DNA from 2 places in the Streptomyces sp. NPDC091282 genome. Region 1 is predicted to be linked to the other one. Evidence: riboswitches for the same ligand, from Rfam matches in the RefSeq annotation. Region 1 holds a riboswitch; the other holds the start of a gene.
The links. A riboswitch is a leader RNA that binds a small molecule or an ion and turns the genes downstream of it on or off. The one in region 1 is predicted to bind cyclic di-AMP.
Positions count from the first base shown of each region.

Region 2: it holds a riboswitch for cyclic di-AMP, as region 1 does, so the genes downstream of both, ACIQOE_RS09915 (peptidoglycan DD-metalloendopeptidase family protein) here and ACIQOE_RS20075 (C40 family peptidase) in region 1, are expected to answer to the same signal.

Region 1 covers NZ_JBIVUX010000004.1:233,854-239,474, forward strand. Annotated here, with positions in the region: gene ACIQOE_RS20050 (hypothetical protein) at 1-52, opposite strand, end outside; gene ACIQOE_RS20055 (8-amino-7-oxononanoate synthase) at 822-1,949, shown strand; gene ACIQOE_RS20060 (DUF397 domain-containing protein) at 2,009-2,236, opposite strand; gene ACIQOE_RS20065 (helix-turn-helix transcriptional regulator) at 2,246-3,106, opposite strand; gene ACIQOE_RS20070 (ATP-binding protein) at 3,319-3,777, shown strand; gene ACIQOE_RS20075 (C40 family peptidase) at 3,811-4,284, opposite strand; cyclic di-AMP (ydaO/yuaA leader) riboswitch at 4,288-4,501, opposite strand; gene ACIQOE_RS20080 (hypothetical protein) at 4,833-5,141, opposite strand; gene ACIQOE_RS20085 (ATP-dependent Clp protease proteolytic subunit) at 5,149-5,621, opposite strand, start outside.
Region 2 covers NZ_JBIVUX010000002.1:618,175-623,795, reverse strand. Annotated here, with positions in the region: gene ACIQOE_RS09935 (XRE family transcriptional regulator) at 1-441, shown strand, start outside; gene ACIQOE_RS09930 (DUF6126 family protein) at 438-560, shown strand; gene ACIQOE_RS09925 (tyrosine-protein phosphatase) at 583-1,380, opposite strand; gene ACIQOE_RS09920 (alpha-galactosidase) at 1,555-3,645, shown strand; cyclic di-AMP (ydaO/yuaA leader) riboswitch at 3,954-4,114, shown strand; gene ACIQOE_RS09915 (peptidoglycan DD-metalloendopeptidase family protein) at 4,119-5,048, shown strand; gene ACIQOE_RS09910 (SGNH/GDSL hydrolase family protein) at 5,288-5,621, shown strand, end outside.

The DNA of each region.
Region 1 (5,621 bases):
GCGCTCGCAGCACCTGCAGCGCGGTGAGGACCTCGTAGGCATACTCGGGCATCTCCACGATTCTTGTGCTGGTGACGGAGGATGAGGCGCTGGCCCACATACGGCGGAATCTAGTCCAGGTGGGGGCCGATGCGTGTCCTGGGCGGCGCATTTACGGATCTCAGTGGTGTCGGGCTGGGGGTTTCGGCGATCAGCGGCGTTGTCGCGTCCGGCCCGGTGGCAGGAAAACACATCCTCATGGACACCACCGGAACTCGAAGATGTCTATGGCGGTACGCCGTTGGCAGAAGAGCAGCTCACGCTCAACTTCCGAGAAGCATCCTCCGCGGTGATCTACAGCGAGGACTCCGGGGACGACCGTCGGCCACTCCCAGTCGGCGAAGAGCACGACGACACAGATGGTCTGTGCTGACTTGGGCGCAGACACGGAAGCGCCCCGGTGAGCGTCAGGGCTCGTCCGGGCCTCGCAGGGTCACTGTTCGCAGGCTTGTGCCTCGCGGCCTGTACGGGCCGGTGCAGGACGGCCTTGATGGCTTCCCGGACGGTTGGCACGTTCCTGATGTGGGGCTGCTGGTGGTGCACCGGTTGTAGGCGATTTGCCTTGCGCTCGCGCAGTAGCAGCCACTGACCTCAAATCGGCGCCGCCTGAGCGCGCGGCTGGTCCGTGTTGTGGGAGACGATCTTCAGTCCAGGGCATGATATAGCCTCTGACCTGGACATTTTCCTTGCCTGCCAATACCGGCTGTGGGTATTGCCACACAGTGGGTGGCAGATCGTCCCGCTAGGGTCTGTTCACTGCCTACAAAATCACCGGAGGAGCCATGGCGTTCGGCTGGATCGACGAACAGGCGGAACTCCGCCGCCGCGCCGGACTGGTACGGACCCTGCGCCCCCGCCCCGCCGATTCCCCGCTGCTGGACCTGGCGAGCAACGACTACCTGGGCCTCGCCCACCACCCCGAGGTCACCGAGGGCGCGGCGGCGGCGGCCAGGACCTGGGGCGGCGGCTCCACCGGCTCCCGGCTGGTCACCGGCACCACCGAACTCCACACCGAGCTGGAGCGCGAGCTGGCCGATTTCTGCGGGTTCGAGGCGGCCCTGGTCTTCTCCTCCGGCTACGCCGCCAACCTCGCCGCCGTCACCACCCTCGGCCCGCACGGCTCCCTGATCGTCTCCGACGCGCTCAACCACGCCTCCCTGATCGACGGCTGCCGGCTGGCCCGGGGCACCACGCAGGTCGTCGGGCACGCGGCCCCGGACGCCGTCCGCAAGGCGCTCGGGACGCACGAGGGGCCCGCCGTCGTCGTCTGCGACACGGTGTTCTCGGTGGACGGCGACGCGGCGCCGCTGGCCGCGCTGGCCGAGGCGTGCCGGGAGCGCGGTGCCGGGCTGCTCGTGGACGACGCGCACGGGCTGGGCGTGCTCGGGGACGGCGGGCGGGGCGCGCCGCAGGCGGCCGGGCTGGCCGGCGCCGACGACGTGGTGGTCACGGTGACCCTGTCCAAGTCGCTGGGCAGCCAGGGCGGGGCCGTGCTCGGCCCGGCACGGGTCGTCGACCATCTGGTGAACGCGGCCCGGACCTTCATCTTCGACACCGGCCTGGCGCCGGCCGCGGCGGGCGCGGCGCTGGCGGCGCTGCGGCTGCTGCGCCGGGAGCCCGAACGCGCGGAGCGGGCCCGTGCGGTCGCCGCCGAACTGCACGCACGGCTGACCGCCGCGGGTCTGGAAGCGGTGCGTCCGGACGCCGCGGTGGTCTCCGTGCGGGCCCCGTCCCCGGAGGGGGCCGTGCGGTGGGCGGCCGCCTGCCGTGCGGCAGGCCTGGCCGTGGGCTGTTTCCGCCCGCCGTCCGTGCCGGACGGCGTGTCGCGGCTCAGGCTGACCGCCCGTGCGGACCTCTCCGGGGCCGAGATCGAACGCGCTGTACAGGTGATCGGTGAGACACGACCATGAGTCGGCGTGACACGGCCGGGTCCTGACCGAATGCGGATACGGAGTGGGTCACGTACCGATCAGCAGGTGAGCGCCGACACGAAACCCGCCCAGCTCCCGGGGGAGAAGAGCAGCGCGGGTCCGGCCGGGTCCTTGGAGTCGCGCACGGCGAGCAGTCCGGTCAGCCGACCGGAGCGCGGCCGTGCCGTCTCCACGCAGTTGTTCGCTCCGGTGCTGTAGCTGCTGCGCAGCCACCGCAGTCCGTGCAGATCGGCACTTGAAGGTACGTTCCGAGGCAGTGCAGTCATGGTGCCTCCTTACGCGCCGTCACCTATCCCGGCGATGTAATCCAACGAGTCCTCGGGCGAAAGGGCGTGGATCTGAAGGGTGTTGAAGGCCTCCGTGTAGGTCTGGAGGTCTTCTTTCCGTTCGAGGTAGAGGCTACTCGTCAACTGGTCGAGAACAACAACATCCAGATCAGAAGTGCTCGGAAATGAGAAGATTACGAAAGGGCCGGTGATGCCGATATGGGCTCCGGCCGAGAACGGCAGCACCTGGAGCCGTACTTGGGGCAACCGCGCCGCCTCCAGCAGCCGTTCCAGCTGTCTCGCCATCACGCCAGGACCGCCGACCTCCCGGCGCAGCACCGCCTCGTCCAGGACCGCGCTCAGCTCCAGCGGCGGACGGTTGCGCAGCACGTCCTGCCTGGCCAACCGCACTTCCACGAGGGCGTCCAGGGCCTCGTCGTCGAGCCCGTCCACGGCCGCCCTGGTCACGGCACGCGCGTACTCCGGGGTCTGCAGCAGCCCCGGCACGACCGAGGTCTCCAGCGTGCGCATCGCGCCGGCCTGCGACTCCAGACTGATGAAATCCCGGTAGGTGGGCGGCAGTACGCCGCGATAGGCGTGCCACCAGTGGTGCCGCCCCGCGGTGTCCTCCGACCCCGCCAACACCAGCAGCAACTCCCGCAGTTGCCCCTCGACCACGCCGTAGGCGTCCAGGAGTAACCGCACATCGGCCGGTTTCACACCGCTGGCGCCGGTCTCGATCCGGCTCACTTTCGACTGGTGCCAGCCCACCAGACGGGCGGCCTCGCCGCTCGTGAGGCCGGCACCGGTGCGCAGTGAGCGCAGCTCGGCACCCAGTTTCCGGCGGCGCACCGCGGGACCGTTCTGCATGGGCTACTCCTTACTCCTTCCGGGCCGCCCGAATACGCTCTGGGGTCGCAGAGTTCACCGCATCGAGCGACAGATATATGCATATCTTGGTGGATCGCTCCCCTGACCGTCCCGGCAATGGCAGTCTGGCGGAGAAGCACCAGTCCGGGACCGTACTCGAACCATCCGCACCGTGTCGGACCACGGTCCCGTGGGAAAGGGACGACGTCGCCATGGCAGACCACCTGGAAGCATCCATCACTCTGCCGAGCGATCCCGCCTCGGTCTCCGTGGCCCGCTCCTACGCGCTGGGCACCCTCGCGGAATGGGGTCTGCCGCCGGAGACGGAGACCGCGGACACCATCCGCCTCATCGTCTCCGAACTCGCCACCAACGCGGTCCAGCACACCTTCGGGCAGTCGCCGACCTTCACGCTGGACCTCGTCCTGGACCGGGACGAACAGCTGCGCATCGGCGTCACCGACAGCCATCCGCGCTTCCCGAAGAGACTCCCGGCCGCGGTCCAGCAGGACAACGGACGGGGCATGGTGATCATCCGCTGGCTCACCGCGGAGTGCGGCGGCAAGCTCCGGGTGCGCCCCACCCGGGAAGGCGGCAAGACCGTCTTCATCGAACTGCCCTGGACGGTCCCGGCCGGCACGGTCACCACGGCCGGCCGGCAGGAACCGTAGCCCCGAGTTCCCGCCGGCCGACCGCGGGCCGGGTCAGCTGACCCGGCCGTACCAGACGCTGCGCGTCCAGATCTTCTGCAGCTTCACCACGTCCCCGGTCTTCGGGGCGTGCCAGATCCGTCCCTTCCCGGCGTAGATGCCGACGTGGTACACGCTGGAACCCGAATGGAAGAAGACCAGGTCCCCGGCCTTGCGGCTGCCGGCCGAGATGTGACGGGTCCTGTTGTACTGCTGGGCCGCCGTACGCGGGAGCTTCTTGCCCGCCTTCTTGAACGAGTACAGCGTCAGCCCGGAGCAGTCGAACCGGTTCGGTCCGGTGGCACCCCAGCTGTAGGGCGACCCCTTCTTCGAGGCCGCTACCTGAAGAGCCCTGGTCGCTATCGTGGCGGCCGAGGCGTCCGCGGCGACGCCAGGGATCACGATGGAGCCGCCCACGGCGGCGATGGTGAGCGCCGAGGCCGTGCCGGCCCGTGCCATCAGCGACGGGACACGATTGAGCGCAGTCATGCGCAACCCTTCGTCAGCCGCCTGTGAAGGATGACCTGTCGGATTCGGGCTGGCGAAGTTGCCCGGCCGTGTCGCCACGGCTTCACCCCAAGGGCTGCGCGGCCCGGTCATGGTGCGACCGTGCCGGCGACCCGTCGTGCTCGGGTCCTCCACTCCTGCCGATCCACTTCCGTCGACCGGTCATCCGGGCGGCGGCAGGACTCGGCGTCCGCACGGATCGCCCCGCCGCTGTGGCGGGGGCTTGTCGTCAGACAGGGATCTTCACTTACGCGTGTCCGAAAATCCCAACGGAATCGGGGATTTGTGGGGTTACTCACCACCCACCCGTTCGGGTGGACAGGGGTGTGTTCGAATACCAGTCAACTGCCGTACGTAGCCCCGGACCTGCACCGAAGCCCTCCGAGAGCCCCTCCGTGCGCGCATCTTGAGCGGCCCCGGCGGTCAGGTAAAACCACGCCGCACTCGGCCGAACAGCCGTAACTCCACTGGGTCGTTTCAACTCGGCCCCGGCCGGAGGGCGGACGCGTCCCACCGGACGTCGGCGGGCATCACGGTACGCAGTCGGGCGGGAGTGCGACGCGCGCGGTCCGGCGCTCGCCGTCGAGCACCCGCAAGGCCCGTGCCAGCGTGTCCCCGTGGAGCTCCGTCTCGCCCCGCCGGTGCATCAGGGCGAGGGCGTCGCGCAGCTCGGCCGCCGCGCGCACCAGCGCCTGCGCGGCGCGCAGCCCGCGGTAGGTGTCCTCGTTCTGCGCCGGGTTGATACGGCCCAGCAGGTCGACCACGTCCAGGTACCGGTCGATCAGCTCGCCCTCGGCGCGGGTCAGCGCGGGCAGCGGCGGCAGTTCGGGAGGCGGCATCCCCCGCTCACCCCGCGTCCTGGCCGGGCGAGCGCCTGCGGCCGGGCACGATCCGGTCCACCAGCCCGTAGGCCAGCGCCTCCTGCGCGTCCAGCACCAGGTCCCGCTCCAGATCCCGGTGGACCCGGTCCGGTGTCCGTCCGGTGTGCCGGACGAGCATCTCCTCCAGGAGCGCGCGTGTCCGCTCCAACTCCGCCGCCCGGATGACCAGATCACTCGGCCGGCCCTGCACCGGTTCCGGCAGCGACGGCTGCTGGAGCACGACGCGCGCGCCCGGCAGCGCGTACCGCTTGCCCGGGGTGCCGGCCGCGAGCAGCACCGCGGCCGACGCCCCGGCCTGTCCCAGGCAGATCGTCTCCACGTCGCAGGTGACGTACTGGACGGTGTCGTAGATCGCGGTCATGGCGCTGAACGAGCCGCCGGGGGAGTTGATGTACAGCGAGATGTCCCGGTCCGGGGCCGCGTGTTCCAGGTACATGA
Region 2 (5,621 bases), on a different contig from region 1:
ATGCTGCTCGCACTCGCTCGTGTCTACGGTACGACGGTTTCGGAACTGCTGGGAGAGAACGTCGCCGACCGGGACGCGATCGTGCGCGCCGGCGACATGGAACCGACCCGCGCCGGCGGCTGGACGTACTGGCAGGCCGGGGCGTCCGGCCGAGGCATGCAGTCGCTGCGCGTCAAGGTGCCCTACGGCTCCCAGGGCGACATCGTGCGGGTGCACCCCGGCGAGGAGTGGCTGTACGTCCTGACCGGCCGGCTCCGGCTGCGCCTCGGTGACACCAGCCATGTCCTCGCCGCCGGGGACAGCGCCCATTTCGACTCGCTCACCCCGCACCGGCTCGCCGCCGAGGACCACGACGGCGTCGAGCTCCTGTTCGTCCACACCCTGCTGCAGAGTCCCCTGGCCGCGCTGTGCCTGGGGCCGATCACCGGAGAGCTGCCGTGAGCAACATCGAGGAGAAGTTCCCCCGGGCCCTGTGGGTCCGGCTCATCATCTACATCGCCGTCGGCCACGTCTTCGCCGCCTTCCTCTACCTGCTGTTCGCCGTGGGCGGCAAGGGCTGAGCGCTCCGGTGACCGCCCGGCCTCAGTCGAGGAGGCGTGCGCGCAGCCGCTCGCGGGTCGGCGGGGCGAGCTCGAGACCCTGCTCCAGGTAGGTGTCGACGTCGCCCCACGTCTCGTCGATGCTCTCGAAGGCCGCCGTCAGGTACTCCGCGCGGGCGTCGAAGAGCGGGCTCAGCAGCTCCATCACCTCGGGGCTGTAGGCGCTGTCCCCGCCGCCGCTGCGCCGCACCTTGTAGCGGCGGTGCTTGGCGTTGGACTCCAGGTAGTCGGCGAGGATCGCGTCCCGCTCCACGCCGAGCGCGAGGAGGGTCACGGCTATCGAGACGCCGGCCCGGTCCTTGCCGGCCGCGCAGTGCATCAGCGCCGGGACGCTGTCCTCGGCGAGGTCGTGCAGCACGCGGGAGTGCTCCTCGGTGCGGTCCCTGACGATCGTGCGGTACGAGGTGACCATCCGGTGCGCGGCCTTGCCGTCTCCGAGGAGTCCGCGCAGCTGCTCGGTGTCGCCCTCGCGGACCATCGTCCAGAACTCGGCGCCGTGCGCCGGGTCGGTCAGCGGCAGGTTCAGATTCCGGACGCCGGGCAGCTCGACGTCCGGGCCCTCCAGCTTCTGGTCGGCCGCGTTGCGGAAGTCGAAGATCGTGTGCAGGCCGAGGGAGGCCAGGAACTGCGCGTCCTGCTCCGTCGCGTGCGCCAGGTGCCCGCTGCGGAAGAGCACGCCGTGCCGGACCCGGCGCCCGTCCACGGTCGGCAGGCCGCCCACGTCGCGGAAGTTGCGTACCCCGGCCAGCTCGGGCTCGGTCGACGGGACCTGCTGCGTCACGGGGGCTCCTCCCGGCCGGTCCCGTCGGCGCTGCTCGCCGACGGGCACTGGATCGACCATACGACATCGGTTTCCGCGGGCAATGAGTTGTCCACAGCCGTTGCCTCCGGGGCCCCGCGCCCTTGATGATGTTGGTGCTTGAGCGGATCTGTTGGCACCTGTGTGAGGTTTCTCGTGGTGGACATCGCGGACAACGGTCGTACCTGGCTCCTGTCGGGCCCGGGCAGCAGCTACGCGCTGCACCTCACGGAGGACGACGAGCTGCTCCACCTGCACTGGGGCCCGAGGATCGGGCTCGCCGACGCCGAGCAGCTCAGCACCCGGGCGCTGCCCGGCTACTGGCCCTTCGAGTCCCCGCTGGACGGCCGCGAGGAGTACCCCGTCGAGGGCGGCCCGCGGTTCGTCCGCCCCGCGCTGTCCGTGCGCACCGAGGAGCGCCGCGGCACCGAGTGGACCTTCGAGTCGTACGAGACGGACGAGGGCACCGGCGCGGACGGTGACGGACTGCGGCTGCGGTTCAAGGACGCGGGGATCCTCCTCACCCTGCACTACCGGATGCGCGGCGACGTCGTCGAACGCTGGGTCACCGTCGACAACCGGGCTCACGCGCCCCTGGAGCTGCTGCGGGCCGACCCGGCCGCCTGGACGCTCCCGGACCGCGAGGGCTGGCGCCTGTCCCAGCTGCACGGCCGGTGGGCCGCCGAGTCCCGCCTCACCCGCGCCCCGCTCACCTACGGCGAGAAGGTGATCGGCAGCCGCCGCGGCCACACCGGCCACCAGCACCTGCCCTGGGTCGCCCTCGACACCGACGCCACCGAGGAGCGCGGCGAGGTCTGGGGCTGCGCGCTGGGCTGGTCCGGCTCCTGGCGGATCGCCGTCGCCCAACTGCCCGACGCGCGCGTGCAGATCACCGGCGGCGCCGGCTACGACGACTCGGGCCTGCTCATGCTGGCCGAGGGCGAGTCGTACACCAGCCCGGTCTTCGCGGGCCTGTGGAGCGAGGGCGGTTTCGGCGGCGCGAGCCGTGCCTGGCACGCCTACCAGCGCGCGTACGTCATCCCGGACGCCGAGCGGGACCGGCCGGTGCTGTTCAACTCCTGGGAGGCCACCACCTTCGACATCTCCGAGGAGCAGCAGGCCGTCCTCGCCCGGCGGGCCGCCGCGATCGGCGTCGAGCTGTTCGTGGTCGACGACGGCTGGTTCGGCGCCCGGACCAGCGACCGCGCGGGCCTCGGTGACTGGACGCCCAACCCGGACCGCTTCCCCGAGGGCCTGAAGCCCCTCGCGGACCACGTGCACGCCCTCGGCATGCAGTTCGGCATCTGGGTCGAGCCCGAGATGGTCAACGCGGACAGCGACCTGTACCGCGCGCACCCCGACTGGGTGCAGTTCCAGCAGGGACGCAGGCGCACGGAACTGCGCAATCAGCTCGTCCTCAACCTCGCCCGCGAGGACGTCCGGGAGTACCTGTGGGAGCAGCTGGACACCCTGCTGTCCAGCGCTCCGATCGACTACGTGAAGTGGGACTTCAACCGCTGCTTCACGGACGCGGGCTGGCCCGGCGAGCCGTACCCGCAGCGGCTGTGGGTCGACCACGTCCGCGGGCTGTACGCCCTGATCGACCGGATCCGGGCGGCCCACCCGGACGTGGCCATCGAGTCCTGCTCGGGCGGCGGCGGCCGGATCGACCTCGGCATCATGAGCCGCACCGACGAGGTGTGGACCTCCGACAACACCGACCCGCTGGACCGGCTCGCCATCCAGCACGGCTTCAGCCAGATCCATCCGGCCCGGGTGATGTCGGCCTGGGTGACCGACAGCCCGAACCACCAGCTCAACGGCCGGGTCAGCAGCCTGCGCTTCCGCTTCGTCAGCTCCATGGCGGGCGCCCTCGGCATCGGCGGCGACCTCTCGCGGTGGACCGAGGACGAGCTGGCGGAGGCCGCCCGCTGGGTGGAGCTCTACAAGGACATCCGGCCCCTGGTGCAGCGCGGCGACCAGTTCCGGCTGCGGCCGCCGGCCGGCGGGCTCAGCGCGGTGCAGTACACCCTGGGCGACGAGACCGTGGTGCTCGCCTGGCTCCAGGCCCAGAGCTACGGCGAGCCGATGCCGGCCCTGCGGCTCCAGGGGCTCGACCCGGCGGCCTCGTACGAGGACCGGGAGACGGGCGAAATACTCCGCGGCGCCGTGCTGTTGCACCACGGGTTGCGCACGGAACTGCGCGGCGACCTGGATGCGACGGTTGTCAGGTTGCGCCGGATCTGAGTCTTATGTCCGAAGTGGCGCCTTCGTTCGTACTAGTTATGGAATAGACGGACGTGGCGGGACGTGCGTGAGGAGCGTCATATTCGTGACCGTCCGTCGTGCGTCATGCTCACGTAATTCCGGTGGCTTTCCCGGGGATTGAGGGTGCGCGAAAGCCGGGAATTCACGGAGAGTGACCGGGAATTCCCATAACGGATCAAGTGAAACCAGGACGGACGGAACCGGGCTCTTGTTCACGTCCCTCCTGCTCGCTTACGTTCACCACGCATCCGGACGGAACGCCGAATCCTGCCGCCGACCGGAGTCCCCACACACACTCACCCGTGCCCGGCAGGAGCGGGGGACCCACCAGGTATGACCGCCTGTTCCGGTTCCCGGGACGGCTAGGGGTGTAGCCACGTCTTCCCGCGTGGCCGGGCAGCTCCAGCCCGAACCCGACAGCTCACCTCGCAGGCGCCGGAGAGGAATGCGTCATGCCCGCGAAGGGTAAGCACCGCCGTCCCAAGTCCCCGCGCCTCACGCGCTCGATGGCCGTCGCCGGAACCGGCGGCGCCGCGCTGGCCCTGCCGCTCATGGGTGCCACCGGCGCCCACGCGGCCACCACGCAGACCGTTTCCGAAAAGGCCGCGCAGTCGATTCCGACCGTCGCGAAGACGGCCGCGCGGAAATCCGCCGCCCAGAATTCCGGCACCGGGAATTCCACGCACCGCGTCTACACCGTGGTCTCCGGCGACTGCCTCGCGAAGATCGCCGACGAGCACGACGTGGCCGGCGGCTGGCAGCGGCTCTACGCCGACAACCGGCAGGCGGTCGGCGCCAACCCCTCGCTGATCCACCCCGGTCTCGAACTCACGCTCGGCGGCCGCCACGCCGCGCCCGACCGCCCGAGCCGGGACTCCCGGCCGGACGCTCCGGCGCCCACCCGGTCCGACACCCCCGCCGCACCGTCCTCGGACCCGGGCTCCTCCTCGGACAACTCCGCGACGGCCGTCTCCGGCTTCACCCTCCCGGTGACCGGCGGCACCCTCGGCACCCGCTACCACGTCGCCGGCAGCATGTGGTCCAGCGGCTACCACACCGGGGTCGACTTCGTCGTCCCGACCGGCACCCCGGTCAAGGCCGTCGGCGAGGGCACGGTGGTCACGGCCGGCTGGGGCGGCGCCTACGGCAACCAGGTCGTCATCCGGCTCGCCGACGGCCACTACGCGCAGTACGGCCACCTCTCCGCGCTCTCCGTCTCGGTCGGCCAGACCGTGACCGAGGGTCAGCAGATAGGCCTCTCCGGCGCCACCGGCAACGTCACAGGCCCGCACCTCCACTTCGAGATCCGGACCACCCCCGACTACGGTTCCGACCTCGACCCGGTCGCCTACCTCCGCTCGAAGGGCGTCACCGTCGGCTGACCCGTCGACACCTGCGAGGCGCCACGCACTCCGAAGGCCGGACCCCTGATCCCCGGGTCCGGCCTTCGGGCGATCGACGCTTCAACGCCCCTGCTCAGAGGCTTATTCCTGGCTTGGTCGACTATTTACAAGTGTCTTATCTCACCGGTCGTCAACCCTTTATTACGGTCGCGTAGGTCACAGTCCGAGGTGAATCATGACCCGACGTGGCAGACGATTCGAAGAGTGACAAGGCATCAGTGATCGGGTCGTACGTGGCGGTGGGGGACAGCTTCACCGAAGGCGTCGGCGACCCCGGCCCCGACGGGGCGTTCGTCGGCTGGGCGGACCGGTTCGCGGTCCTGCTGTCGGACCGGCGGCCCGAGGGCGATTTCGACTACACCAACCTCGCGGTGCGCGGGAGGCTGCTCGACCAGATCGTGGCGGAGCAGTTGCCCAGGGCCGTGGAACTCGCCCCGGACCTGGTTTCCTTCAGCGCGGGCGGCAACGACATCATCCGCCCCGGCACCGACCCCGACGAGGTGGCCGAGCGGTTCGAGCGGGCCGTGGCCCGGCTCACCGAGGCCGTCGGGA